Regions from separate parts of the Microbacterium sp. F01 genome, predicted to be linked through region 2. Evidence: predicted binding sites of a transcription regulator. Region 2 holds the regulator's gene; the other holds the start of a gene.
The links. The regulator HspR, encoded in region 2, represses chaperone genes until heat shock. The targets are predictions, from matches to a motif close to AAGTTGAGTCNNNNNGACTCAACTT.

Region 1 (14,413 bases), 1.6 Mb from region 2:
ACCGCCGGTGACCCGCGGGACGCTCGTGTGGTTCGGCCTCGGCTTCGTGGTGCTGTCGTTCTTCTCCGCGTTCCTCGGATCCTGGCTCGCGCGCTCGGTCGACACGGCGACGCCCGCGCCGACTCCGGCGCCGTCGGCATCGGCCACGGTGTCGCCGGAGTACGAGGACGTCCTCGCCGAGATCCTGCCCGCCGGGTCGGCGGTGCGCGCGGGCTCCGGAGCGCCCGAGGAGGGCAAGGGCTACGAAGGCGACGTCTACATCGACATCCTCACCGCCGACGTGTACCTCTTCCAGGACGGCGCGTGGACGGTCGCGGGCAACATCCGCGAGGCGGCCGCGGAGAACCTGACGGGGGAGCAGGGGCCGGCGGGCGCCCAAGGCGAGCAGGGCGCCCAGGGCGAGCAAGGTGAGCAAGGTGCTCAGGGCCCGGGCGGTGCGCCCGGTGCGCCGGGGACCCAGGTGGTGCTCGGCACGGCTGCGCCCGACGACGACACGTGCACCGTCGACGGAGACGTGTTCATCGATACGGCGGCGGTCCAGTTCTACGAGTGCAGCGATGGCGCGTGGGTGCTGTTCGGACCGACGACCGAGCCCGAACCGGAGCCGACCACGGACGCGGGCGAGTAGACGCGAGCGCCCGTCACCCGCGGGTGGACACCGTCACGGTGAACTTGGCGTTGCGCGCGATCTTCCGCGTCGGGCCGACCACACGCTCCAGCCCCGGTCGGTAGCGCAGCCCGGAGTTCCACACCGCCCAGAGTTCGCCGCCGGGTCGCAGCACGCGGGCGGCCTCGGCGAACATCCGCGGCGCGATCCCCTCGTGCACCGCGGAGCCCGAGTGGAACGGCGGGTTCAGCGCGATGAAGCCCGCGCCGGCGTCGGGCTGTGCGCCCAGCATGTCGTCGCGGATCACCTCGACGCGGTCGGCGACACCGTTCGCCTCCGCGGTCGCGCGCGCCGATGCGACGGCGGCCGCCGACTGGTCGCACGCGAGCACGCGCAGAGACGGATGCCGCAGGGCCAGCGCCGTCGCGACCACACCGGTCCCGCATGCGAAGTCGATCGCCGTGCCGTCGTCGCGCGGGGGCAGATGCTCCAGCAGGAACCTCGTGCCGATGTCGATCGACGCCCCCGCGAACGCGCCGCCGTAGGCGCAGACCACCATCCCGTCGTGGGTCGCCCGGCGCGGCACGGGATCGCCGCCGTCATGGGGTCCGCGGGCCACGAGCACGCGGGACTTCTGGCGGGCATGCGTGACGTCGAGCCGGGTGAAGCCCTCACGCAGCACGTCGTTCATCGCGAGCGTCATGTGCTTCACACGACCGCCCGCGAACACGACGACGTCGGGCGCCGCGTGCGCCGCGATCAGCCCCACGATGTCGCGGAGCGCGTCGAGTGAGCGGGGCAGCCGCAGCAGCACGACGCGCGCACCGTGCACCAGCTCGGACGCGAGCGGCAGCGCCGCGAACGCGTCGCCGAGTCCGAAGCGCTCGGCGTTCGCCGCGAGAGCGCGCTCACCGGTGAGCGGGTCCTGATGGACACGGATGCCCCGGCCGCCGTCCGCGGCCGCGCTCAGAGTCAGCGCGCCGTAGTCGTCGCCGATCACGACCAGTCCGCCGTCTCCCGCCGTCGACCGCGCGGCCGCGGATTCGTCGAGGAGCAGCCGGTCCGCAGCATCCGTCGCCACGAGGTCAGGGGCCTCGACGTCGGGCCACCGGCGCAGGCCGTCGAGCGAGAAGGTCACCGTCCCACGGTAGCCGGGCGGGCGGCGTCCGGTTCTCGGAACGGCGGCGAATGCGTGCCCTCCCGCGGCGGCGGGACTAGCATTCAACGGTGCCAGACCGTGCGTTCAGTCCCGTCATCTCGCTGCTGACCGTGGCCGCCGTGTGGGATGCGCACCTCGGCGCGCAGCTGCGCGACCTCGGGCTCACGACCCGCAAGTACGGACTGCTCGCCCACATCGAGGCGACGCCGGGCATCTCGTTCAGCGAGCTCGCGCGGCGCTCGCAGATCACCGTGCAGTCGGCGCACACCGCCGTTCAGACGCTCGTCGCGGACGGGCTCGTCGCGGATGCGACGAAGCATGCCGGCGCGGCCTCCGACCTCCGGGTGACGGAGCGGGGGAGCGAGGTGCTGCAGGCGGCCGAGCAGCGTCTCGCGGCGCTCGATGCCGGACTCGCCGCAGGGGCTCCGGCGCTGGCCACCGCGCTGGAAGGGCTGCACGAGCGGCCGTTCGGGCTGGCACCCGAGTAGGCCCGGACCGCTGCGGCCAGCAAACCTTCAGAAAGGCTGAAGCGCTTTCAGTTAGGCTGAAGGTGTGTTCCGCAATCCCCATACCCTGTTCCGCGCGCTCGCGATCCTCGAGGCGATCTCGTGGACGCTCCTCATCACCGGTCTCATCCTCCGCGCCACCACCGACTGGGCGCTCGGCGTCACGATCGGCGGCGGCATCCACGGCTTCATCTTCCTGTCGTACGGCGCGACCGTGATCCTCGTCGCCCTCAACAACCGCTGGCGCGTCGGGCCCACCGTGCTCGCACTCGTGAGCGCCGTCATCCCGTACGCCACGATCCCCGCCGAGCTGTGGCTCCAGCGCAGCGGTCGCCTCGCCGGCACGTGGCGGCTCGAGGCCACCGACGACCCGCGCGACACCGCCTGGTATGACCGGCTCATGCGCTGGTTCCTGCGGCGTCCCTGGGTGCTCGGTGCGCTGATCGCCCTCGCTGTCGTGCTGCTGTTCGTCGTGCTCCTCATCCTCGGCCCGCCCGGCGGGCGCGACTGACGGCATCCGTTCTCGGCCGCCTCGCTCCTGCGTGAACGAGCCGGCCGAGTCGTCTGTCGGCCGGTGTTGCCGGTGACGGATGCCGCGGCTCAGCGCCACGCCGGCAGCTGCTGAAGCGTCCAGGTGTTGCCGTCGGGGTCGTCGAATGTCACGAACCGACCCCAGTCCTGCTCGTCGACGCCCTGGGCATCGACATCGAGCGCGCGCAGATGGGCGAGCGCCTCGTCGGCATCGGGCACCACGACCTGGATGGTGTTCTGCTGCCCGGGTTCGAGGGTGTTGCCGAGTCCGGTGCCGAAGGCGATGGAGCACGCCGAACCAGGCGGGGTCATCTGTACGAAGCGGAGCCCTTCGACGGGCGTCTGGTCGTGATCGGCATGGAAGCCGATCCTCTCGTAGAACTCCTTCGAACGGTCGACGTCTGACACCGGCACATGGATGAGCTCGATCTTCCAGTCCATCGTGTTCCCTCTCGTCTGTGAAACGGGGTTCCCCTCGTCGAAGACGTTACGCCCGGGGTGGGACATCCGCCGCTGGGGAATACCTGCGGATTGCTCGGGTTGAACTTGACAACGCCTGTGTCAAGTTCGAAACTTGACACTCCTCCACTCAAGTTTCAGGAGAGATGGAATGCCCGAAGACTTCACTCCCGCCGCCGGCGACGACGCGAGCTCGTTCGACGAGTTCCTGTCGCGCTACCTCGCGGGCGAGCGCGCCCGCGCCGAGCGCTCGATCGACCTGAGCCGCTACCTCGGCGCCCGCACGCAGGAGCTGCTGCAGCGCGCCGGCAGGTACGCCTTGGAGCGCGGCCAGCGAGAGCTCGACGCCCTGCACGTGCTGCGGATCCTCGTGACCGAGGCCCCGGCGCGCGACGCCGTCCAGCGCATCGGCGCCGACGCCGACGCGATCGCGCGTGCGACCGAGGAGCGCCTTCCCGCCGCTACGGCGGCCGCCGACGTCGACGGGGCGGTGGTGACCTCGTCCGTGCAGCGGGCGCTGTTCCACGCCTTCCAGGTCGCCCGATCGTCGGGCTCGACGTACGTCGACCCCGAGCATTTGTTCTTCGCCCTCGTGCTCGCGCAGGACACGCCGGCCGGCCAGGTGCTGGCCCGCGCCGGCGTGACCGCCGAGGCGCTCATGCAGGGTGCGAGGGAGACGGTGACGCCGGGCGAGACCACCCAGGCCGACGTGCGACCTGAGGGCGCAGCATCCGACACCCCCATGCTCGACACGTACGGCACCGACCTGACGGCGCGCGCCGCGGCCGGCGGACTCGACCCGGTGATCGGGAGGGCCGACGAGATCGAGCAGACGATCGAGATCCTCAGCCGCCGCACCAAGAACAACCCGGTGCTGGTCGGCGAGGCGGGCGTCGGCAAGACCGCGATCGTGGAGGGCCTCGCCACGGCGATCGTCGACGGCTCCGTGCCCGAGCAGCTGCTCGGCAAGCGCGTGATCGCCCTCGACCTGCCCGCGATGCTCGCGGGCACCCGCTACCGCGGCGATTTCGAGGAGCGCCTCACCAAGACGATGGATGAGATCGCCGCGCACAAGGGCGAGCTCATCGTGTTCATCGACGAGGTGCACACGGTGGTCGGAGCAGGTGGCGCCGGCGACGGCGGCATGGACGCGGGCAACATCCTCAAGCCGCGCCTCGCCCGCGGCGAGCTGCACCTCGTGGGCGCGACGACGCTCAAGGAGTACCGCGTCATCGAGAAGGACCCGGCGCTCGAGCGCCGATTCCAGCCGGTGCGCGTCGGCGAGCCCTCGATCGAGGACGCCGTGCTGATCCTCCGAGGCCTGAAGCCCGCGTACGAGGAGCACCATGGCATCGTCTACACCGACGAGGCCCTGCGCGCGGCGGTCGAGCTCAGCGACCGGTACCTGACCGAGCGCGTGCTGCCCGACAAGGCGATCGACCTCATCGACCAGGCGGGCGCGCGGCTGCGACTGAAGCTCGGCTCGAAGGTCGACGTGAGTGGGCTCATCGAGCGGCTCGCGACGCTCGAGGCCGACAAGAACGCCGCGGTGTCGGCGGAGCACTACGAGGAGGCGTCGCAGATCCGCGATCAGATCGCCGAGGTGCAGGACCGCCTCGAGCGGGCCACCGCCGCCGGCGCTGCCGTGCGCACCGAGGCCATCGTCGACGAGCCCGAGATCGCCGCGGTGATCAGCCGGGCGACCGGCATCCCGGTGAACCGCCTCACCGAGACCGAGCGGGAGCGCCTGGCCGCCCTCGAGGACGAACTGCACGACCGCGTGATCGGGCAGGACGACGCGGTGACCGCGGTCGCCAAGGCCGTGCGCCGCAATCGCACGGGCATGGGTGACGCGCGTCGGCCGGTGGGGTCGTTCCTCTTCCTCGGCCCGACCGGCGTGGGCAAGACAGAGCTGGCGAAGGCCCTCGCGGGGTCGCTCTTCGACGACGACACGGCGGTGATCCGCTTCGACATGAGCGAGTTCGGCGAGCGCCACACCGTGTCGCGCCTCGTCGGCGCCCCTCCCGGATACGTCGGCTACGACGAGGCCGGCCAGCTCACCGAGCGCGTGCGGCGCAACCCGTACTCGATCGTGCTGTTCGACGAGATCGAGAAGGCGCACCCCGACGTGTTCAACCTGCTGCTCCAGGTGCTCGACGACGGCCGTCTCACCGACGGCCAGGGCCGCACTGTCGACTTCCGCAACACGGTCGTCGTCATGACCTCGAACCTCGGCTCGGAGTTCCTCGCCTCGCGCGGCGGTGCCATCGGGTTCCTCGCCGACGGGGGAGGATCGACCGGCTTCGGCTCCGAGAAGGACCTCCGCGACCGCGTCTTCGGCAAGCTCCGCGAGGCGATGCGTCCCGAGTTCCTCAACCGCATCGACGAGATCGTGCTGTTCCGCAAGCTCGAGAAGCCGCAGCTGCAGAGCATCGTGCGCCTGCTGCTGGGGGCGTCCGATGCGCGGCTCGCCAAGCGTGAGGTGTCGCTGGTCGTGACCGACTCCGCAGTCGCGTGGCTCGCCGACAACGGCTACGAGCCCGAGTACGGCGCTCGGCCGCTGCGCCGCCTGATCCAGCGCGAGGTCGACGACCGCATCGCCGACCTGTTCGTGACGGGTGCGCTCGTCGACGGCGGGACGGTGACGGTGGATGCTGCGGCCGACGTGCTCTCGGTGGTGGCGGGTTCGCCCTTCGCCGTGGCCGCCTGAACCGCGACGATCCTCTGAGGGGCGCCGGGCCATCGGCTCGGCGCCTCTCGCCGTGGATGCGGGCAGGCGTTCCCGCGCCTTCGACAGGTCAACCGGAGCTGCGCCGGACCGATTCGGCCCGAATCCTCCTGCAGAACCGCGGTTGACCTGTCGAAGATGCGGGCGCACGGATGCCGGCGGCCACCGCGGCCGCGCTGTGTGGGTGTCGGCGTGGCCTGACAGAGTGGGTGCATGACCCGCATCGGCGCGATCTTCAACCCCTACACGCACAGCCCCGACGAATTCCGAGACGCCGTTCTGGCCGCCGAGGCGGCCGGACTGCCCGAGCTGTGGATCTGGGAGGACTGCTTCCGGCAGTCCGCCTTCGCCACCGTGGGCGCCGCTCTCGCGTGGACCGAGGCCCTGCGCATCGGCATCGGGATCGCACCCATGCCGCTGCGGAACGTCGCCGCCACGGCGATGGAGATCGCCACCGTCGAGGGACTCTTCCCCGGCCGGCTGCTGCCGGGCGTCGGCCACGGCGTGCTCGACTGGATGGGGCAGGTCGGCGCCCGCGTCGCCTCGCCGCTGACCCTGATGCGCGAGTACGTCCCTGCCCTGCGCAGTCTGCTCGCCGGCGACGAGGTGAGTGTCGACGGTCGGTACGTCACGCTTCGCGACGTGCGCGTGAACTACCCGCCGACGACGCCGCCGCTCGTGTACGCGGCGGCCGAGGGACCGAAGACGCTGCGGTTGAGCGGCGAGGTCGCCGACGGCACCGTGCTCGACAGCGGGCACACCGCCGCCGAGTACGCGATCGCGACGGCGGCCATCCGCGAGGCCCGCGCCGCGGCCGGCCGTGGCGACGGCCACGACGTCGTCGCCTATGTCGTCACCGCGTTCGGTCCGGAAGCGGAGGCCCGCGCGATCGCGGATGTCGGCGACAAGCCCGAACCTGAGGAGCGCGCGCTGTGGGGCGATGCGGCGGAGGTCGCCGCGGGTGCGCAGCGCTTCTTCGACGCGGGCGTCGACGACGTGGTGCTCCTGCCCTCGTCGCGCGGCGACATCGCCGAGTTCTACCGGGCGGCCGCCGAGGTGTCCAGGCTCGTCGGCGCGAGCGCCGCATGAGCGGGCTTCTCTCAATCGGCATCGCGGCCGCTGCCGGCACGGAGGTCGCGGCGCGCGTCGCAGCGGCCGCCGAAGCCGCGGGGCTGCACGCTCTGTGGGTCAACGACACGCCAGGGCACGACGCGCTGGAGATTCTCCGCTCCGCCGCGGGCGTGACCGAGCGCCTCGTGCTCGCCAGTGGGGTGCTGCCGATCGACCGTCGCACGCCCGACGACATCCTCGCCGCTGTCGCGGGGCTTCCCGCCGACCGGCTCGTCCTCGGCATCGGCTCTGGGCAGCTTCGTTCCGGTGCGGTCGCGAGCGTGACGGATGCTGCCACCGCCCTCCGCTCGCGCACCGAGGCCCGCGTCGTGGTCGGGGCGCTCGGCCCGAGGATGAGGCGCGCCGGGGCTGCGACGTCCGACGGACTCCTGCTCAGCTGGCTCACGCCGGAGATCGCGGCCGACCAGTTGCGGCACGCTCACGAACTCGCCGGCACGACGCACGTTGCGCTGTACGTGCGGACGGCGGTCGACCCCGCTGGTACCTCGGTGCTCGATGAGGAGGCGCAGCGCTACGCCGGGTACCCCGCCTATGCGGCGAACTTCGCGCGCTTGGGGGTCCGCGCCGCTGACACGGTCATTCGGCCCGCTGTGCTGCGTGACCGGATCGCCGCCTACCGTGCCGCCGCCGACGAGGTGGTCCTGCGGGCCATCACCGCCTCGGGCAGCCTCGACGAACACCTGCGCTTCATCGACGCCGTCGCCGAGGCTGTCGCGTGATGCGGGTCGTCGCCCGCTGGGCGCTCGCGGCGCTGCTGGCGGCCGCGGGCGCCTCACACCTCACGTGGGGGCGCCGCGGCTACCGCATCGTCGTACCCGATTGGGCGACGCGACTGCTCCACATCGACAAAGACACGATCGTGGTCGCGTCGGGGGTCGTCGAACTGATGCTCGGCAGCGCGCTCGTGGCGCTGCCCGCCGAGCGTCGCCGCGTCGGCTGGGCGGTGGCAGCGTTCTTCGTGGCAGTCTTCCCCGGCAACGTCCATCAGTGGCGGACGGGCCGAGCGGCGCCCCTGCTGCGCACCGATCGGGCGCGGTTCGTTCGGCTGCTGCTGCAGCCGGTGCTGGTGCTGTGGGCGCTGTGGAGCACGAGCGGCATCGCGGGGAGCGGCCGATGAGCCGACCGGTGGCCGTCGTCGCGGGCGCTTCGGGCTTCGTCGGCCGGGCGCTGGCGGGCGCGTTCACCGAGGACGGGTATGACGTGCGAACCATCGGGCGGTCGCACGCCGACGCGACGTGGGACGACGGCGGCAGCATCCGTGCCCTCGTCGACGGCGCCGCCGTACTCGTGAACCTCGCGGGCAAGTCCGTGAACTGCCGGTACACCGACGCCAATCGCGACGAGATCCTGCGATCGCGGGTCGAGACGACGGCGGCCCTGCGGGAGGCGGTGACGGATGCTGCGACCCCGCCTCGCGTGTGGCTCAATGCCAGTACGGCCACGATCTACCGATACGCGATGGACCGGCCGCAGACCGAAGCTGGCGGGGAGCTCGGGGCCGGATTCTCGGTCGACGTGGCGCGGAACTGGGAGGACGAGTTCTTCGCGGGGGATCTGCCGACGACGCGCCGAGTCGCCCTGCGCATGGCCATCGTCGTCGGCGACGGCCCGGCGACGCGGACGCTCGTGCGGCTCGCACGGCTCGGCCTCGGGGGTCCGCAGTACGACGGCTGGTGGTGGGCGCACCGCCGGTACCGGGGGATCGGGCCGCACCCCACGGGCACCGGGCGCCCGGCCTGGCACCGGTCAGGCGGTCGGCAGCGATTCAGCTGGATCCATATCGACGATGTCGTCGGAGCGGTGCGTTTCGTCCGCGACCGGCCCGATGTCGAGGGGCCGGTGAACCTCGCGGCCCCGGATGCCGGCGACAACCGCACGCTGATGGCGACGCTGCGCCGCATCGTCGGGCAGCCGATCGGCCTGCCCGCCTACCGCTTCATGCTCGAGCCTGCGATGGCGGTGCTGCGCACCGAGCCGGAGCTCGTGCTCAAGAGCCGGTGGGTCTCGCCGCAGGTGCTGCTGTCGGCCGGCTACGAGTTCACGCACCGCGACCTGGAATCCGCACTGCGGACCGTCGTGCGCTGACGGCGGGAACGTGGTCCGGTCCGGGACAGGTGTCGGGGGCCGGTGCCAGAATGCCGATGTGCTGCTGAACGAGCTGGTGACTGCGACGTGCGAGGTCGCGGCGACGTCGTCGCGATTGGCGAAGATCGCCGTCCTCGCGGCGCTGCTGCGCGGGCTCGAGCCCGACGAGGTCGCTCCCGCGATCGGATTCCTCACCGCCAACCCGCGGCAGGGGCGACTCGGGGTCGGCTGGCGGAGCCTCACGGGCCTCGATGTCACGCACGCGGACGAACCGACACTCTCCGTGCTCGACGTCGACGCATCGCTCAGCCGGCTGGCCGCGGCCGACGGGGCCGGCTCGGTGCTCGCGCGGCGCTCCGAGCTCGACGCGCTCGCCGGTGCCGCGACCGCGGATGAGTGGGACTTCCTCGCGAGGGTCATGATCGGCGAGCTGAGAACCGGCGCGCTGGAAGGCGTGCTTCTCGACGCCATCGCGAAGGGCTCCGAGCGGGAGGCGCCAGTCGTTCGGCGGGCCGCGATGCTCTCCGGCGACCTCGGCGCGACCGCGCGGATCGCGCTCGACGGCACGCCCGACGACCTCGCCGCGGTCGGGCTCGAGGTGGGCCGCGGAGTGCTGCCGATGCTCGCCGCGACAGCGGGCTCGACGGCTGAGGCGCTCGAGACGCTCGGGGCCGCGGCATCCGTCGAATACAAGCTCGACGGTGCGCGCATCCAGGTGCATCGCGACGGCGACGACGTGCGCGTCTTCACCCGCAGCCTCGCCGACATCACGCACCGTGTGCCGGAGCTGGTCGAGGCGGTGCGTGAGCTTCCGGCCGAGCGGGTGATCCTCGACGGCGAGACGTTGTCGCTCGACGAGGACGGCGGTCCGCGGCCGTTTCAAGACACCATGTCGCGATTCGGATCGATGGGCGACGATGCCGCGGCCACCGTGCTGCGGCCATGGTTCTTCGACATCCTGCATCTCGACGGCCGCGACCTGATCGACGAGCCGCTCTCCACCCGCCTCGAGCTGCTCGACCGCGCCGTCGGCGATGCGCGCATGCCGGGCGTCATCACCGACAACCCCGCCGAGGCCGAGGAGTTCTCGCGTCAGGCGCTCGCGGCTGGTCACGAGGGAGTGATGGTGAAGGCGCTGGGCGCGCCCTACGCCGCGGGGCGGCGCGGGAAGAGCTGGCTCAAGGTCAAGCCCGTGCTCACCTACGACCTCGTCGTGCTCGCCGTCGAGTGGGGATCGGGTCGCCGCACGGGGCAACTGTCCAACCTGCACCTGGGCGCACGCGACCCGGAGGGCGCCTTCGGCGAGCCGGGCGGCTTCGTGATGGTGGGCAAGACGTTCAAGGGACTCACCGACGCGACGCTCAGGTGGCAGACCGAGCACTTCCCGACCATCGAGACGCACCGCTCGGCTTACGCCGTGCACGTGCGTCCCGAGACGGTCGTCGAGATCGCGATCGACGGCGTGCAGCGCTCGTCGCGGTATCCCGGCGGGGTTGCGCTGCGCTTCGCACGTGTGAAGGGGTATCGCCCCGACAAGCGTCCCGACGAGGCCGACACGATCGAGTCGCTGCGCGCTCTGCTGCGCGGCTGATGGATGTCTTCACCCGCAGCTGCGATGCGGGCGAAGCGGTGGGAAGTGTGAGTGCGGGGCGCGGTCCTCAGCGCCGGGCGGCGACGTATCGGTGTTCGGGTCGGCCCGTGGTGCCGTAGCGCAGCCGCACCTCGACCTGGCCGCGGGTGGCGAGCGCGGCCAGATGGCGCTGGGCCGTCGCTCGCGAGATGCCCACCCGGTCGGCGACCTCCGCCGCGGAAGCTTCGTCGTCGCCGAGGCCCTCGAGTATCAGCTGCTCGGTCGCCGAGCGCGCGACCGTGGCCGGCTCCGCAGAGCCGTGCAGGATCGTGAGGGCGCGGTCGATCTGCTCCTGCTCGAGCGGGCGGTCGGTCCTGAGGAGGTTGCGCATGCGGGCATAGCGGTCGAGACGCTCGGCGAGCACGCGGGCGTCGAACGGCTTCGTCAGGTACGCGAGGGCGCCGGCGCGCAGCGCGCGACGCACGGTCGCAGCATCCGTCGCCGCCGACAGCACGAACGCGTCGACGTCGACCGCGGCGACGAACTCGACGCCGTCGCCGTCGGGGAGGAACGCGTCGACGAGCAGCAGGTCGGGTGCGTGAGTGCGCACGGCCGGCCGCGCGGCGCCGAGCGAATGCACGGGGTCCAGCGCGGCGAACCCGGCGCGGGACGCGACGATGTCGCGGTGCAGTCCCGCCACGCGGAAGTCGTCGTCCACGACGAGCACGCGGATGGGCTGCGTCATGGGTTCTCCTCTCGAGGGCTCTCGGTGTCGCGGCGCAGCGCGCCGGGAAGTCGAGCCCCGAACATCGCGCCGGCGCCGTCGCCGCCCGCGTCGATCAGCCAGACATCGCCGCCGTGCCGGCGCGCGAGATCGCGCGAAAGCGGCAGACCGAAGCCGTGTCCGTGCACCTCGTCACGGCCGTGCGGGTCGGTCTCGCGAGAGCCGGTGCGACCGAACGGGTCGCTCCCGATCGGACGGATGCCGCCGCCCGAGTCGGCGACCGTGACCACGAGCTCGTCGGCGTCGCCGAGCAGCGCGATCTCCACCCATCGCGGCTCGTCGCCGGCGACGGCGGCGGTGACCGCGTTGCCGACGAGGTTGCCGAGGATCGCTGCGACGTCCTCCGGGAGTGCGGTCTCGCTCAGCAGCAGGGTGTCGTCGGAGATGCGCACCGTCACCCCGCGTTCGCGGGCGGCCGCGCCGGTCGCGCCGAGGAGCGACTGGAGGAACGCGTCGGGCACACGCTCGAGGCCGGCGACCGCGTAGTCGACCGCGCCGCGCTCGGTGAGATCGCCGAGGAACGCGCGCGCTTCGTCGACGCGGTCGGCGTCGATCAGCCCCGAGGCGACGTGCAGCCGGTTCGCGAACTCGTGCCGCTGCACGCGCAGCCCCTCGGTCATGGCGCGCACGGTCTCGAGCCGCCCGGCGAGGGCCTCGACGTCGGTGCGATCGCGCACCACGACGATCTCGCCCAGTGCGCGGTCGTCGCGGCGTACCGGGCGGGTGTCGAGGTAGAGCACGCGGTCGCCGACGACGGCCTCCACCGCAGTCGCGCCCTCGCGCACGGCGCGGACCACGTCGTCCGGCAACGCCAGCTCGTCGAACCGGCGGCCGACGGGATCGTCGAGGCGCAGCATCCGTTCCGCCGCCTCGTTGCAGACGCGCACGACACCGTCGGGGTCCAGGGCGACGACGCCGTCGCCGACGCCCTCGAGCACCGCCGCCTGGTTCTGCACGAGCGCCACGAGTTCCTCGGGCTGGAGCCCGAGGGTCAGGCGTTCGAAGCGCCGTCGCAGCAGCAAGGTCGCGAGCGTCGCCAGGGCCACGCCGCCCAGTGCGGCGACGGCGATCGTCGCGAGCAGCGCGGGGAGGTCGTCGAACACGCTCGCGCGCTCGAAGCCGACGCTGACCTCGCCGACCGGCTCACCGCCGTCCTCGGCGTAGATCGGCACCTTCGCGCGTGCGGACTCACCCAGCGTGCCGACCTCCCAGTCGACCACCTCGTTGCCCTCGAGCACCTCGGCGAAGGGCGTCGAGACCACCTGTCCGAGCAGGTCCTGATTCGGGTGGGCGAGACGGATGCCGTGATCATCGGTGATCACGACGAACAGCGCGTCCGTGCGGCCGGCCACGTCGGTGGCGATCTGCTGCAGGGGACCGTCGCGGAGGTCCGCGGCATCCGGAGTCCCCGGATCCGCCGAGAACTCGGCGACCACGGACTTCACGTCGGGATCCTCGGCGACCGTGCGGGCGATGTTGAGGGCGGCGGCCTCGGACTCGGCGCGCAATTGGCGTACGCCGAGCCAACCGAAGACGAGCGCGCACACGGCGACGACGGCGGTGACCGTCGCGAGCTGCACCAGCAGCAGCCGTGTCGCGAACCGCATTGCACCTCCCGGGCGTGTGAGCGGCGCACATGAGCAGAATGCGCAGAACACACGCTACGCGCACAACGTGAGGGAATGCGACTTACCGCGCGGCGGCGCGACGCTGCCGCCTAACCTCTGTCGAGCGCACCGCGACCGGTGCGAGACCTGACGCACCTTACGACGAAGGAGTCGACATGAACGCGGCAGCACCGTTCCTCCTCCAGGCCGCCGCGGCCGAGGAAACCTACGCGACGGCCTTCGTCCCGCCCGAGTGGGTGCTGGTCGCCCTGGGATTCACGATGGTGCTCGTCTTCATGGCGCTCATCATGACGCGACGGCTCACCCCCATGGTCGCGCTCATCATCGTGCCCACCGTGTTCGGCCTGTTCGCCGGCGCGGGACTCGGCCTCGGCGACATGATCATCGACGCCATCGGCAGCATGGCCCCGACGGCCGCGCTGCTCATGTTCGCGATCATGTACTTCGGCATCATGATCGACGTCGGGCTGTTCGACCCGCTGATCCGGGCGATCACCCGACTGCTCGGCGACGACCCCGCGAACGTCGTGCTCGGCACGGCGATCCTCGCCGGTGCGGTGTCGCTCGACGGCGACGGGTCGACGACCTTCATCATCACGACATCGGCGATGCTGCCGATCTACCTGCGCCTGGGCATGAGCCCGGTCGTGCTCACGTGCGTCGCGGGCCTCATGAACGGCACGCTCAACATCGTGCCGTGGGGCGGGCCGACGGTGCGCGCGGCGACGGCGCTCGGCCTGCAGCCCACCGACATCTTCGTGCCGATGCTCCCGTCCCTCGCGGCCGGCATCGTGATCGCACTGACCTTCGCCTGGTTCCTGGGCCTCTCGGAGCGCAAGCGCATCGGCAGCGTCGACACCTCGCGTCTCGGCGACGGCGGCTCGCTGGCCGGCCCCCGGATCTTCCGCGGCTCCGACTCGAAGCCCGGCGCCCGTGCAACGCTGCGCACCGGCAACATCGTGACGCTCGCCGGCGGCCGCGGAGGAGTGCCTGCCGCGACGGCGGTCGTCGACCGGGAAGACACGGCGATGGCCGACACCATGCTCGACCCGAACCGTGCGACGCTGCGGCCGAAGCTCATCTGGTTCAACCTGGCGCTGACGCTTGCCGTGATGGTGCTGCTGGTGCTCGACATCTTCCCGCTCGCGTACGTCTTCATGGTCGGCGCCGCAATCGCGCTGGTGGTCAACTTCCCGAAGCTCAAGGGCCAGGCCGACGAGATCGT
Region 2 (14,413 bases):
GCCGACGGCACGCCCGTGCTCGCGGGCGAACAGTTCCCGCTCGGCACCGTGGTCGAGTTCGAGGAAGTCGAGCCCGAGAGCGTCCCGGGATGGGAATGGGGAACGCCGACGATCGCGCCCAACCCGCTCACCATCGGCGCGGGCACGGCCCAGGTCGTGATCACGAACACAGCGACGGCCCTGACGGGCACCTTCAGCGTGCAGAAGCTGATCGACGACGTGTCGGGCGGTGATCCGGGTGATCCCTCGCAGCCGACGGTGCCCGTGACCTGGACCGCCTTCTTCGGCGGCGCGCAGATCGGACAGGGCACCCTCGACGTGCCGTTCGACGGCACGGTGATCGTTCCTCTCGACGAGGACGACAACCCGATCTCGTTCCCGGTGGGCACGCGTATCGTCCTCACGGAGGACCTGTCGGGGATCGATCCGCCTCCGGGCTACGACTGGAGCGGGGCGCACTGGTCGCCCGGCCGGGAGTTCGTCATCGACTCGGCCGGCGAGACCGTCGCCGTGAAGCTGACGAACGCGATCACTCCGAGCGAGGCGCCGCGGACGATCACCATCGTCAAGTCGGCGATCGGAGACGCAGCGGATCCGGCGTACGAGTACGCCGTGAGCTACAACACCGACCCCGCTCCTGCCCGCACGACCGTCCCGCTCCCTGTCGGCGACCCCGAACTGCTCGTCGGAGTCGAGGCGGAGGCCGACATCCTCGAGCTCGCCGAGCTGCTGCCGACCCTCGACGGCACCGCGGTCGACCCCGACGGCTGGGAGATCCCGGTCATCAAGGCCACGGTGGACGGCACCACGACGGAGTATCGCCCCGCGAACTTCGAAGGCGCCGGACCGCTCGAGACGGCGATCGTCGACATCCCGCTGCCCGAGACCGGCGACATCGCGATCGAGGTCGTGAACGCCCTCCGCGAGGGGACGTTCACGCTGTCGAAGGAGTTCACGGGGATTCCGCCGCAGTCCGTCCCCGACGGCCTGGAGTTCACCGTCCGGTGGACGGCGACGCTGCCGACGGGCGACGTGCAGACCGGGATCGTCCGGCTCCCGGGCGACGGCACGCCGGTCAGCCCGCTCGACGACACGGGCATCCCGATCACCTTCCCGTACGGAACGGTCGTCACCTTCGAGGAGCTGCCCGCACCGTCACTTCGTGCGGTGCGGTGGGCAGCGGCGACGTTCGATCCGGCGCAGCTGACGATCGGCGCCGACGGCGCGGCCGTCGTGCACGCCACCCTCGTCAACGACGGCTCGCAGCTGCGCGGGACGTTCGAGGTGTCCAAGAGCCTGTTCGGTATCGACCCCGACCAGCTCGTCGTCGACTCGTTCATGATCGATTACGTCGCCTTCGTGCCCGGCCCGTCCGTGGAAGTCGGACGCTTCGAGTTGCCCGCTGATGGGACGCCCGCGGGTCCGGTCGATCCGGACGGCGACCCGATCGAATTCCCGTTCGGCACCGTGGTGTACCTCACGGAGGAGGAACCGGATGCCTCGACTCTGCCTCCCGGATACGAGTGGGGCGAGACGGTCTGGCGGCCGTCGGCCTCGGTCCAGATCGGCCCAGGTGAGACCCCTGTGCTCGAGGTGATCAACACGGCTGTGCAGATGACCCGCTGGGCGGTGACGAAGGTCGTGGACGGCAACGGCTCATCGGCGATCCCGGCCGGGACCACCTACCCGTTCGACTGGTGGCAGGACGGCGTCGCGCAGCCGCGCGTCGAACTGACACCGAACGTGCCGGTCTACTCGCCGTACTTCCCGGTCGGAACGATCCTCGAGGTGCGCGAGGGCGAGCTGCCCTCGATCCCCGGCGTCGACTGGGGCACCGCGACCTGGACCGTCGACGGCGAGACCCTGGTGCCTGGCGACGACGGCAAGGTCGTGCTCCCGACGACCGCTTCCCGCGATCAGGGCGTCGCGCAGCTCACGCTCACCAACACCGCCTCGACACGCCCGCTCCCGGCGACCGGTGGCGGCGGGCTGTCGCCGCTGGTGCCTCTCGGAGCCCTCGGGCTGATCGCCGTCGGCGCGATGCTCGCCCTGCGGCGGTCGCAGCGCGCCTGACACCACTGCGACAGGCAGCGCAAGAAGGAGGGGACGGATGCCGTCCCCTCCTTCTTACGTAGGTTCATTCGGTGGGTGGCTCGCCCGACTCGTCCGGTCGCTCGATCGGCGTGCGCGGCCGCCACACCACGACCTCGGTCGCCCGGCGCACGCGCGTGCCATGCCGCAGCGTCACGACCGAGCCGGTGGAGCCGGCCGCGAAGACGCGCGCGCCCGGCCGCTTCTCGAGCTCGGCGCGCATGCGGTCCTCGAGGTCGCGGACGCGTCCGTGAAGCTCCTGCACGCGGTTCTCGAGCTCGAGAATGCGCACGATCGCGGGAAGGCCGATGCCGTCCGACGACATGCGCGCGACCTCGCGCAGCTGCTCCACGTGCCGCAGCGAATAGCGCCGCGACCCGCCCTGCGTGCGGGCGGGCACGACAAGCCCGAGCCGGTCGTACTGACGGAGCGTCTGCGGGTGCATGCCCGACAGCTCGGCGGCGACGGCGATCGCGAAGATCGGGGCATCCTCGTCGATGTCGTCCTCGGTCATTTCGTCACCTCCTCTCACTCGCGAGAACAGGAGATCTCGCCAGGACAGGACGCTTCGCGGGGAATCGTCCTGTTCTCGCCAGATCTCCTGTTCTCAGCGAGCATCTCAGCCCTGCGCCTTGGCCATCAGGTCGGCGCGCGGGTTCTCCTTCGACTCGAGACTCTGGAAGCGCTCGAGCGCTTCGCGCGCGGCCTCATCGAGGTGCGATGGGACGGCCACCTGCACCTCGGCGAGGAGGTCGCCGGTGCCCTTCGCAGTCTCGACGCCACGCCCCTTGACGCGCAGCACGCGACCGGACGGCGTGCCGGGAGCTACGCGCAGCCGCACCGGATCGCCGCCGAGCGTCGGCACCTCGATGGTGGCGCCGAGCGCAGCCTCGGTGAACGTCACCGGCACGGTGACGCGGAGGTTCAGTCCGTCGCGCGTGAACACCGGGTGCGGACGCACGGTGACCTGCACGACGATGTCGCCGTTCTCGCCGCCGTCGGGCGAGTGACGCCCGCGGCCGCGCAGCCGGATCTTCTGTCCGTCCGCGACTCCCGCGGGGATCTTCACCTTGAACGGCTTCCCGTCTTCCCCCTGCAGCGTGATGGTCTCGCCCTTGGTCGCCGTGACGAAGTCGATCGTCGTGCGCGCCGTGACGTCGGCGCCGCGGCTGGGGCCGCCGAAGCCGCGATAACCGCCGCTCGGCTGCCCGAACCGCCCGGAGCCGAAGCCCGTGCCGCCCTGCTGCTGGTTGAACATCGCGAAGATGTCGTCGAAGTCCTCGGCGCTCTGGTAGCGCGCGCCGCGGCCTTGGTTGAACATCGAGAAGACGTCTTCGAAGCCGCCGGCGCCGCCCGGGCCGCCCGACGTGAATCGAGCGCCCGAGCCCATCGCGCGGATCTGGTCGTACTCCTTGCGCTGCTCCGCGTCGGAGAGCACCGAGTACGCCTCGCTGACCTCTTTGAACTTCGCCTCGGCGGCCGCGTCACCCTGGTTGGAGTCGGGGTGGTACTTCCGCGCGAGCTTGCGATACGTCTTCTTGAGGTCAGCCTCGCTGACGTCCTTCGAGACGCCGAGCACCGAGTAGAAGTCCTTGTCGAACCAGTCCTGACTGGCCATGGAGCCTCCTTCGGGCTATTCGGCGGGAACCGCGACGACGACCTTCGCCGGACGCAGCTCCACCGAGCCCAGGCGGTAGCCGATCTCGACGACCTCGACGATCGTGGTCTCGGTCGCGCCGGGAGTCGGCACCTGGAAGATCGCCTCGTGCTGCTGCGGGTCGAACGTCTCGCCCGCCGCGCCGTAGGTGGTGAGTCCGATGCGCTCGGCGACGCCGCGGAGCTTGTCGGCGATCGCCGCGAAGGCGGACCCCTGCTCCAGGTCGCCGTGCTTCTCGGCGCGGTCGAGGTCGTCGAGCACCGGGAGGATGCCCTTCGCGACCGCGCCCTGGGCGCGCTCGATCTCGACCTCGCGCTGCTCCTCGGTGCGGCGGCGGTAATTGGCGTACTCGGCCTGCAGGCGCTTGAGGTCGTTCAGCAGCTGCGACTCGAGGTCGGCGAGCACGGCGTCCTCGGCCGCGGCGTCTGCGTTCTGCGCAGCGCCGAGGATGTCGTCGACCGTGAGCTCATCGTCCTGCCCGTCCTGCGGCGCGGGGCCGGAGGCGTTCGCCTCCGGCCCCGCACCCTCAGGCCGGACCTCGTCGCCGTCGCCCGGTTCTTCGACCGGTTCCGGGTTGTGGTCCTTGTTCGCCATGGTTACTTCTTCTCGTCCTCTTCGTCCACGACCTCGGCGTCGACGACGTCCTCGTCGGAGTCGGTCGGAGCCTGGCCGTCACCGGGGGCGCCGGCGGCAGCATCCGGAGCCGACTGCGAAGCCTGGCTCGACGCGTAGATCGCCTCGCCCAGCTTGCCCTGGCTCTGGTTGAGCTTGTCGAACGCGGCCTTCACGGCGTCGTCGTCCTCGCCCGCAAGCGCGGTCTTGAGGGCATCGACGTCGCCCTGCACCTCGGTCTTGACGTCCTCGGGCAGCTTGTCCTCGTTCTCCTTGATCAGCTTCTCGATCGAGTACGAGAGGGTCTCGGCCTGGTTGCGCACCTCGGCGGCCTCGCGACGCTTCTTGTCGTCGGCGGCGTGCTCCTCGGCCTCGCGCACCATGCGCTCGATGTCGTCCTTCGGCAGCGACGAGCCGCCGGTGATCGTCATCGACTGCTCCTTGCCGGTGCCCTTGTCCTTCGCGGACACGTGCACGATGCCGTTCGCGTCGATGTCGAAGGTGACCTCGATCTGCGGGATGCCGCGCGGAGCCGGCGCGATGCCGGTCAGCTCGAACGTGCCCAGCGGCTTGTTGTCGCGGGTGAACTCGCGCTCGCCCTGGAAGACCTGGATCGCGACCGACGGCTGGTTGTCGTCGGCGGTCGTGAAGGTCTCGCTCCTCTTGGTCGGGATGGCGGTGTTGCGCTCGATGAGCTTCGTCATGATGCCGCCCTTGGTCTCGATGCCGAGGCTCAGGGGGGTGACGTCGATGAGGAGGACGTCCTTGCGCTCGCCCTTGAGGACTCCGGCCTGGAGGGCGGCGCCGACGGCGACGACCTCGTCGGGGTTCACGCCCTTGTTGGGCTCCTTGCCGGCTTCCTTCATCACGAGCTCGGAGACCGCGGGCATGCGGGTCGAGCCGCCGACGAGCACCACGTGGTCGATGTCGCCGACCTTGATGCCGGCCTCGCGGATGACGTCCTCGAACGGCTTCTTGGTGCGGTCGAGGAGGTCCTTGGTGAGATCCTCGAACTTCGCGCGGGTGATCGTCTCCGACAGCGACACGGGGCCCGAGTCGGTCAGCGACAGGTACGGCAGGTTGACCGAGGTGCTGGTCGACGAGGAGAGCTCCTTCTTCGCCTGCTCGGCGGCCTCCTTGAGGCGCTGCAGCGCGATCTTGTCGCCCGAGACGTCGACACCGGTCGTGTCCTTGAACTGCTTGATGAGGTAGTCGACGAGGCGCTGATCCCAGTCGTCGCCGCCGAGTCGGTTGTCACCGGCGGTGGCGCGCACCTGGATGGTCGAGAAGTCGTCGTCCTTGCCCACCTCGAGGAGGGAGACGTCGAACGTACCGCCACCGAGGTCGAAGACGAGGATGAGCTCGTCTTCCTTGCCCTTGTCGAGGCCGTAGGCCAGGGCCGCCGCGGTGGGCTCGTTGATGATGCGCAGGACGTTGAGGCCCGAGATCTCGCCGGCCTCCTTGGTGGCCTGGCGCTCGGCGTCGTTGAAGTATGCGGGGACGGTGATGACCGCGTCGGTCACCGTGTCGCCCAGGTACTGCTCGGCGTCGCGCTTCAGCTTCTGAAGGATGCGCGCCGAGATCTCCTGCGGTGTCCAGTGCTTGCCGTCGACGTCGAAGCCCCAGTCGGTGCCCATGTGGCGCTTGACCGACGAGACGGTGCGGTCGACGTTGGTGACGGCCTGGCGCTTGGCGGTCTCGCCGACGAGCACCTCGCCGTCCTTCGTGTACGCGACGACCGAGGGGGTCGTGCGGAAACCCTCGGCGTTCGCGATGACCTTGGGCTCGCCGCCCTCGAGGACGCTCACGACCGAGTTGGTCGTACCGAGGTCGATTCCAACAGCACGTGCCATGTGTATCTCTCCTTCATATGGGCGCAGACGGATGCTGCCACCCGGGGTTACAGGGAAGTCTTCTCGCAACTCACCATGAGGTTGAGTCGCGATGGCTCAACCATACGCCGGGGGCGCAGCATCCGTCAAATCAAAGTTGATAGGACTCGGCTCAACTTGCTTCAGATCGCGTGAGCGAGGGTCTGCAGGCCGACGACCAGGAGTCCGAGCGCGACGAGGATGGCGAGTGCGATCACCTGCTTCCACCACGCGAGGTCGGAACGGCGCACAGCGAACCAGCCGATGACCGCGAGGGTCGCGATGTAGACGATGGAGCTCGCCGTGAGGGCCGCGTCGAGCGGCATGACCTCCAGCCACGCGAGCAGGAGGAGGATGCCGGGCGTCAGGAGGGTGCCGAGCGCGCCGCCGGCGATCCGCGTCGAGATGAGGAGGTCGACGCGGCCGGGGAACGTGCGGTGCACCGAGAGGTGCGAGATCACGTCCGAGACGAAGCCCGCCGCCGTGATTCCCACCACGCCGAGGATCAGCGCCCAGAACGCGTGATCGGCTTCGGCGTGCTCGCTCGAAGCGACGACCAGCACGATCGCGAGGCCCGTGAAGGTCGCGTAGACGCGCTCCTTGAAGTAGGCGACGATCGCCTGCTCGCCGCCCTCGACCTGCTCGAGCTGGGCCCGCGCGCGGTCCGTGCGCCGGCTCACCCGCCCAGCATCCCTTCCACCGCCTCGTTCGGTTTCGGATCGGGCAGGCGGCGCATGCGGAAACCGTTGAGCACACCCAGCACCGCGGCGAGGATCGGGATGAGCAGAGCGACCTGGAGGGCGATGTGGCGCGCCTCCGTGTTGATGCGCACGACCTCGGCCGACGCCTCCGGCGGCTCGTCGGCGAGGAGCTGCTCGAGGCCGGTGTTCGACATCAGCTCCGCGTCCTCCTCGAGCACCGTGGCCACCTGCTCCTGCTGCTCGCTCGTGAGCACCGTGCTCGAGTACGCCAGCGACGTGAACGACGCCGCGAGAGTCGCGAGCATGATCGCGCCCGCGAACGCGAGGCCGAACGACAGGCCGAACGAGCCGGCGGCGGAGTTGACGCCGGCGGCCTCGCTGACCCGCTCGTCGGAGATCGGCGACAGCGTGTAGTTGTTGAGCTGCGACACCAGAAGGCCGAGACCCGAGCCGGCGATGATGAGCGGGATGGTGAGCCACCACCCTGTGTCGGCGACGGGCACCAGCGGCACGATGGCGATGAGGCCCACCGCGGCGAGCGAGAACCCGAGCAGGATGAGGTTCGCGGGGCGCCCCTTGGCCCGGCGGCCGGCCCAGATCGCGACCGCGAACATGCTGAGCGACAGCGGCGCGATCGACAGACCGGCCTGCAGCGCGTTGTACTCGAGCACCATCTGCAGGTAGAGCGGAAGCACGATCATCGTGCCGCCGAGGGCGATCTGCTGCAGCAGCTGCCCGCTCACACCGGTGCGGAACGGCTTCGACGAGAACAGCGCCGGGTCGAGGAGGACCGGCTTGCCCTTCTTCTTGCGCGAGTTGAGCCACCACGCCAGGCCGCCGAGCGCGACGGCACCGAGGCCGATGATGATGCCGACGTAGCCGCCACCCTCTTGCCAGACCAGGATGCCGAGCACGACGCCGCCCATGCCGATGACCGACAGGGCCGCGCCCACGAGGTCGATGGAACGATCGCCCGTGTACTTGACGTCCTTCACGAGGCCGATGCCGAGCAGCACGATCGCGATGATGACCGCCTCGAGGCCGAAGGCGACACGGTACGACCAGAAGGTGGTGATGAAACCGCCGAGGAGCGGCCCGACGGCGGCCGCGATCGCCGCCGATGCACCGACCAGCGCGTAGACGCGCTTCTGGTGAGCGCCGGCGAAGTTGCCGTGGATGAGGGATTGCATCGAGGGGAGGAGAAGGGATGCCCCGATCCCGCCGATCACCGCCCAGAAGATGATGACGGCGGTCAGGCTCGTGGCGAACGTCATCGCGACCGCGCCGACCGCGTAGCCGAGCAGGCCCAGGATGTACGCCAGCTTGCGCCCGATGAGGTCGCCGGTCTTGCCGCCGATGAGGATGAATGCCGCCGAGACCAGGGCTTCAAGGGCGATCGCGCCCTGCACGCCGCTGGCGGTCGTGCCGAGCTCCTTCACCACCGCCGAGATCGAGACGTTCATGATCGACGTGTCGACCACGAGCACGAACATCGCCATGGCGAGAAGGATGGCCAGGCGAGCGTTGAAGGTCGTCTCGGGCGAGGTTTCCCCTGTCATGAACGAAGCAAACCATCACGGCGCTCGCGAGCGCTACTTTGATTCCGCACCAGTTCACCGAAGGGCCCTACTGTGACCGACATGAGCTCACCCGCCCCCGGACCCGACGAGCCCGGCAGGCCCTCGCAACCCGGCACCCCGGCGGGATCCGGCCCTTCGCCGGAGCACGTGCTGTCGACCGCCGCCCTCCACACCGACGGCCTCGACGACACCCCGGTGCCCCGGCGGCGCGTGTTCGCGTGGGCGCTGTGGGACTGGGCGACACAGCCCTTCAACTCGGTCATCCTGACGTTCGTCTTCGTCTCGCTGTACCTGGTGTCGGATGCCTTCCTGCCGGCCGACGTCGCTGCCCAGAACGCGGACGGCGACATGGTCTGCTCGAGCGCGGCGGACGCCGGCACGGCGTACTGCGGCGCCCTCGCCGATCTGTCGGAGTGGTACGGCTGGGTCACCTTCGCCGCCGGCATCCTGATCCTGCTGCTGGCGCCCGTGCTGGGTCAGCGTGCCGATGCGGCCGGCACCAAGAAGCGCTGGGTGGTGGGCGCGACCGCGGTGCTCGCGCTCCTGCAGTTCGCGCTGTTCTTCGTCTACTCCGAGCCGCAGTTCTTCTGGCTCGGCGCGATCCTCGTCGCCCTCGGATCCGTCTCGTCCGAGATCGCGGGCGTCAACTACAACGCGATGCTCGTGCAGGTCTCGACTCCGAAGACGATCGGTCGCGTGAGCGGCCTCGGCTGGGGCATGGGCTACATCGGCGGGATCCTCGCGCTCGCGCTCGTCGTCGTGCTCAACACGGTCGGCTGGTTCGGCCTCGACGTGTCGGACGGCCTGGCCTACCGCCTCATCGCGGTCGGCGCGGCGGTGTGGACCGTGCTCTTCGCGCTGCCGTTCGTCTTCCTCGTGCCCGAGTCGCCGGCGGACCCGGGGCGCCGGAAGGTCGGGTTCTTCGAGGGCTACGTCGTGCTGGTGCACGACATCGTCGCGCTCTTCCGCGAGCACCGGCCGACGTTCTGGTTCCTCATCGCGAGCGCCGTCTACCGCGACGGCCTCGCGGGCGTCTTCGCGTTCGGCGGCGTGCTCGCCGCGGTGTCGTTCGGGTTCAGCGCGACCGAGGTCATCGCCTTCGGCATCGCCCTGAACCTCGTCGCCGGCGTCTCGACGATCATCGCCGGCCGTCTCGACGACCGCTTCGGGGCGCGCGCGGTCATCATCACCGCGCTCACGATCCTCATCGTCAGCGCGCTCTTCGTCTTCTTCCTGCGCGAAGGCGGCAAGCCGGTGTTCTGGGTGGGCGGCATCATCCTCTCGGCCGCCGTCGGACCGGCGCAGGCGTCGAGCCGGTCGCTGCTCGCGCGGGTCACCCCGACGGGCATGCAGGGCGAGGTCTTCGGCCTCTACGCGACGACGGGCCGCGTCATGAGCTTCCTGTCGCCGCTCCTGTGGGCGCTGTTCATCGGCTGGTTCGGCGCGACCCACTACGGCATCCTCGGCATCGTGATCGTGCTGCTCGTCGGGCTCCTGCTGCTGATCCCCGTGAAGCTGCGACCCAAAGACATCGCCCGCTGACCGCAGCGGATCGATCCCGCCGGCCGGCGGGGGCGCAGCATCCGATACCCTCACTCTCGGGCATCGTGCGCACGGGGGGTCGTCGCGCACGCGTGCCTCACCTCGCCGAACCCGAGAGGCACCGTGACGACCCCGCTGATCCAGCGCCAACGCGCCGAGCGCCTGCGCGCCGCGCGTCACCGCCGAGCGGTCGCGTACTGGTGGGTGCTGATCGCGTGGCTGCTGTCGATCTGGATCGGCACGTCGGTCGTCCCGAACTCGTGGCTGCACGCGCCGGCGCTGTTCGGCCATCTGGCCTCGGTGATCGTGGGACTCGGTGCGGCCGTGCTGCTGGAGATGAGCGGACTGCTCTGGATGCTGCGCCGCACCTCGCTCGACGACCTCCGGCGCACCGAGCCCCCGGTGACAGCACTGGCATGGCTGGGCATCGCGGGTCTGTTCGCCACAGGTGCGTTCCTGCAGCCCGATCTCTCACAGCCCCTGACCGCGGTCAAGATGATCGCCGTGCTGATCGCCGCGATGAACGGCGTCGCGATGACGAGGCTGACCGACGAACTCGACCGTCTGCCGGGGGCGGTGCGCTTCTCGTCACTGCCGACCCGGCTGAAGTTGTGGTGCGTCTGGAGCGCCGTCGTATCGCAAACCGCCTGGTGGACGGCCGTTCTGATCGGCATGCTGAACACTGCTTCACGGTGATCTCACGGTTTTCTCCCGCTCGTCTCGCACCTGCACTCGGGCTAGGCTGTGGCCTTACCGGACTACCCGGCCGGTGACCCCCCGCCCGGCTTCACGGCCGCACCCGCTTTGAGGATGCCCCCATGCGCGATGGAACGCGCGGCGACGAGGACGTCCCTGGCCCCCGCAGGGGCCAGACCTCCCACCCGAAGACCGCACCGATGCCCTCGGCCTCTTCGCCGACCCCTTCTCCCACCTTCTCGACCCCCGCTGCGGCGTCGAAGCCCGCGAAGCCGTCCGCGATCGACGAGCGCCGTGAGCGCCGCCGCAAGCGCCGCCGTCAGGCGATCATCGCGACGACCATCATCGGCATCGTGGTGCTCGTCGGCTCGATCGGCACGGTGTCTTACGCGATCATCTCGAACCTCGCCGGCGCCGAACAGCCGGCCGCCGCTCCCGCTCCTGAGGCGCCGGCCGTCGCCGAGCCGATCGTCTTCCCCGAGGACGAGCCCGCCGCCACCGCCGGCGCAGAGCCCTGCGCGACCGTCCAGGTGCTGTCGTCGTTCGAGAACGCCGAGATGGCGGAGGGCCTCGCCGCCGCCTACAACAGCCAGCCGCGCAACGTCGCGGGCTCGTGCGTGACGGTGACCACCGCCCGCGAGAAGTCGGGTGTGGCCGCCGCTGTCGTGGCGACGGGCTTCCCGAACCTCGCCGACGACCAGAAGCCCACCGTGTGGCTCCCCGACTCGTCGACCTGGGTCGACGTGGCGCAGGCCGAGGGCGCCACCAACCTCCGCGCCGAGGGCACGAGCGTCGCGCTCTCCGACATCGTGCTCGCGATGCCCGTGGGCCTGGCTGAGGCGATCGGATGGGATGCCGAGGCCCCGACGTGGACCGAGATCTTCGAGTCCGCGGGCGACCCCGACCTCTGGAGCGGCCTCGGCCACCCCGAGTGGGGCGCGTTCAAGCTGGGCAAGACGAGCCCGCTCGTCGCGACGAGCGGCGAGGCCGCGATGTTCGCGTCGTACGGCACCGCCGCCGGATCGATGACCGACTTCACCGCCGCCCAGGTGCAGGACCCCGCCGTGCAGGCCGAGGTGCACGAGAACGAGACCGCGACGAGCCACTACATGGCGACGCCCGAGCACTTCCTCTGGCACGCGCGCCAGGCCGAGGCATCCGGTTCCGCCGCCGACTTCCTCTCGGCGGTCATCGTCGACGAGAAGTCGGTATGGGACTACAACCGCGGCATCACGAGCCGCGACGGCATCACGCGCACGCAAGCCGATCCGCCGGCGGAGCAGCTCGTGCCGATCTACCCCGCCGACGGCTACTACACGGCCGACAACCCCGTCATGCGCCTCACCGGCGGGTGGATCGACCCGGTCGAGTCCGAGGCGGCGGCGGACTTCATCCGCTTCACGCATACCGCGCAGGGCCAGGCCGCCGTTCGTGCAGCCGGCTACCGCGACCTCAACCGCGACCTCGACGAGGGCGTCCAGCAGGTCGGACAGCTCGACGGCGACCAGGGCGGCATGCTCGCCTTCCCCGGTGCCGACGTCGTGACCGCCGTGCAGGCGTCGTTCCCCGACGTCCGCAAGCGCGCGAACGTGCTGTTCCTCCTCGACGTGTCGGGCTCGATGGACGAGCCCATCTCGGCCAGCGACACGAAGCTCACGCAGGCCCGCAAGGCGATCGAGGCGGCCCTCGGCCACTTCACGAACGGCGACGACGTCGGCCTCGCCGCCTTCGCGCAGGCTCCCGACGGCGCGATGGTGCCGGGACTCGTGTCGCCGGTCTCCGACATCGGCGCGTCGCGCGACGGCTTCCTCGGCGCACTCGGCGGCATCACCTCGATGGGCGACACCCCGCTCTACCAGGCGGTCGACACCTTCGCCGCGCAGCAGGCGGCGTCGTGGTCGAGCGACCACATCAACGCCATCGTGCTGCTCTCGGACGGCGAGAACGACGCCCCGAACGCCCCCACGATCGGCGCCGAGCAGATGCTCGCGAACCTCAAGGACATGCACCACGCCACGCCGGTGCTCATCTTCACGCTCGCGTACGGCGCCGACGCCGACGTGGCGACGCTGCAGTCGATCTCGAGCGCCACGGGCGCGCACTACTACGACGCGACAGACCCGTCGAAGCTCGAGGCCGTGCTCGGCGACCTCGTCACCAGCTTCTGATCGCGGCCGGGGTACCGGTCGTTGAGCGAGCTTGCGAGTCGAAACGCGCCGAATCAGCGGGTAACAGTGGGCCCGCGACTATGACGCGCCAGGCCAGGAATCCGCGAGCTTCGTGAGCAGGCGCGCGAGCTCGGCGCGCTCGGCGTCGGTGAAGGCTGCGAGCGCCGCATCGATCGCCTCGCGCCGCTCGCCGCGGAAGCCGCGCACCAGGCGGGTGCCGGTGTCGGTCAGCGCGACCCGCGTGCGGCGAGCGTCGTCGGGGTCGGCCTCGCGCCGCACCAGATCCAGTGCGACGGCCTGCTGCACGAGGCGCGACGCCCGCGGCTGATCCACGCCCACGGCGTCGGCGATCTCCCCCACCGAGAGGGGATGGGATGCTGCGGCCAGCGCCTCGAGGAGCCTCATGCGGGCCGGACCACCGAAGCGACCGCCGCCGGCCCAGGGCGGTGCGCCGAACCCGGGGCCCGGTCCCCCGCGACCCCACGGACCGCCGCGACCCCACGGACCGCCGCGACCCGAGAAGCCGTGGATCGAGCCGTCGGCGTGGATGTGCTCTGAACCATCGGCTGCGTGCCCGTGGGGTCCGGCGTGGCCATGCGCGCGCGGGCCCGCGGAGTGCGGACCGGGGCCCTCCATCCACGGCGGACGAGGGCCTCGTCGCCCGCGGAGGCGGGCGAGGGCGGCGGCGATCGCGTCGGACGGGTCGTCGGGAGTGGACGGCATCCTCCCAATTTACATGCGACTTGACATGGATCTGGAATGCATGTCACACTGCATGTACATGCACTTCGACATGTATCACCCGGCGGCCCTCCGCGCCGCCCCCGAAAGGACTTCCCCATGAACGACATCAACGACAACGAAGACAACGACCCCCGCCCCACCGACCAGCGCCCGCTCGGCTACTGGCTGCGCGCGGTCGACGGACTGCTGACGCGCGAGTTCGCGACGGCGCTCGAGGCCGAGGGCATCTCGCGCCGCGATTGGATGCTGCTGAACGTGCTGTCGGGCGACATCGACGCCCCGGAGTTCCGTGAGCGCATCGCCCGCAAGGGCAAGCGCCTGCGCGGCCTCGAGGAGCGCGGCTGGGTCGAGGAGCAGGGCGACGGAACGTGGACCCTGACCGACCTCGGCCGCGCCGAGAAGGAGCGCATCGGCGCGATCGTCGATGCGCTCCGTGCCCGCGTGGTCGCCGCCGTCGGCGACGACGAGGCCTATGCGGCTCTCACCGGCTCACTCGAGGCGATCGCCCGGGAGCTGGGCTGGGACGAGAACGCCGCCGGCCGCGAGCGCGGCTTCGGCGGGTTCGGGCGCCCCGGCTTCGGCCCCGGTTTCCGTCCGGGCTTCGGTCCTGGGTTCGGCGGCTTCGGCCCTGGTTTCGGCGGGCGTCCGCGCCCGTTCGACCCCGACACCCACGACGGGTACGGCCGGAACCGCCACCGCGGCTTCGCTCCCGGGCGCCCCGGCCACCCCGCCGAGCGCTTCGACGAGCCGA

Region 1: ACVN90_RS12400 (ATP-dependent Clp protease ATP-binding subunit) is a predicted target of HspR. The motif match lies at 3,375-3,399, and genes of this name have one in related genera.

The regions. Positions count from the first base shown of each region.
Region 1 is NZ_CM149592.1:2,697,271-2,711,683, reverse strand. Features, by position in the region: gene ACVN90_RS12425 (hypothetical protein) at 1-628, shown strand, start outside; gene ACVN90_RS12420 (class I SAM-dependent methyltransferase) at 642-1,745, opposite strand; gene ACVN90_RS12415 (MarR family winged helix-turn-helix transcriptional regulator) at 1,835-2,254, shown strand; gene ACVN90_RS12410 (DUF3817 domain-containing protein) at 2,319-2,783, shown strand; gene ACVN90_RS12405 (VOC family protein) at 2,873-3,244, opposite strand; gene ACVN90_RS12400 (ATP-dependent Clp protease ATP-binding subunit) at 3,414-5,972, shown strand; gene ACVN90_RS12395 (LLM class flavin-dependent oxidoreductase) at 6,204-7,079, shown strand; gene ACVN90_RS12390 (LLM class flavin-dependent oxidoreductase) at 7,076-7,840, shown strand; gene ACVN90_RS12385 (DoxX family protein) at 7,840-8,238, shown strand; gene ACVN90_RS12380 (epimerase) at 8,235-9,206, shown strand; gene ACVN90_RS12375 (ATP-dependent DNA ligase) at 9,265-10,797, shown strand; gene ACVN90_RS12370 (response regulator) at 10,865-11,521, opposite strand; gene ACVN90_RS12365 (sensor histidine kinase) at 11,518-13,167, opposite strand; gene ACVN90_RS12360 (CitMHS family transporter) at 13,344-14,413, shown strand, end outside.
Region 2 is NZ_CM149592.1:4,321,375-4,335,787, forward strand. Features, by position in the region: gene ACVN90_RS19780 (DUF5979 domain-containing protein) at 1-2,073, shown strand, start outside; gene ACVN90_RS19785 (heat shock protein transcriptional repressor HspR) at 2,138-2,605, opposite strand; gene ACVN90_RS19790 (DnaJ C-terminal domain-containing protein) at 2,711-3,709, opposite strand; gene ACVN90_RS19795 (nucleotide exchange factor GrpE) at 3,725-4,342, opposite strand; gene dnaK (molecular chaperone DnaK) at 4,345-6,213, opposite strand; gene ACVN90_RS19805 (hypothetical protein) at 6,375-6,911, opposite strand; gene ACVN90_RS19810 (MFS transporter) at 6,908-8,491, opposite strand; gene ACVN90_RS19815 (MFS transporter) at 8,573-10,054, shown strand; gene ACVN90_RS19820 (hypothetical protein) at 10,178-10,750, shown strand; gene ACVN90_RS19825 (vWA domain-containing protein) at 10,873-12,918, shown strand; gene ACVN90_RS19830 (MarR family winged helix-turn-helix transcriptional regulator) at 12,997-13,641, opposite strand; gene ACVN90_RS19835 (MarR family winged helix-turn-helix transcriptional regulator) at 13,759-14,413, shown strand, end outside.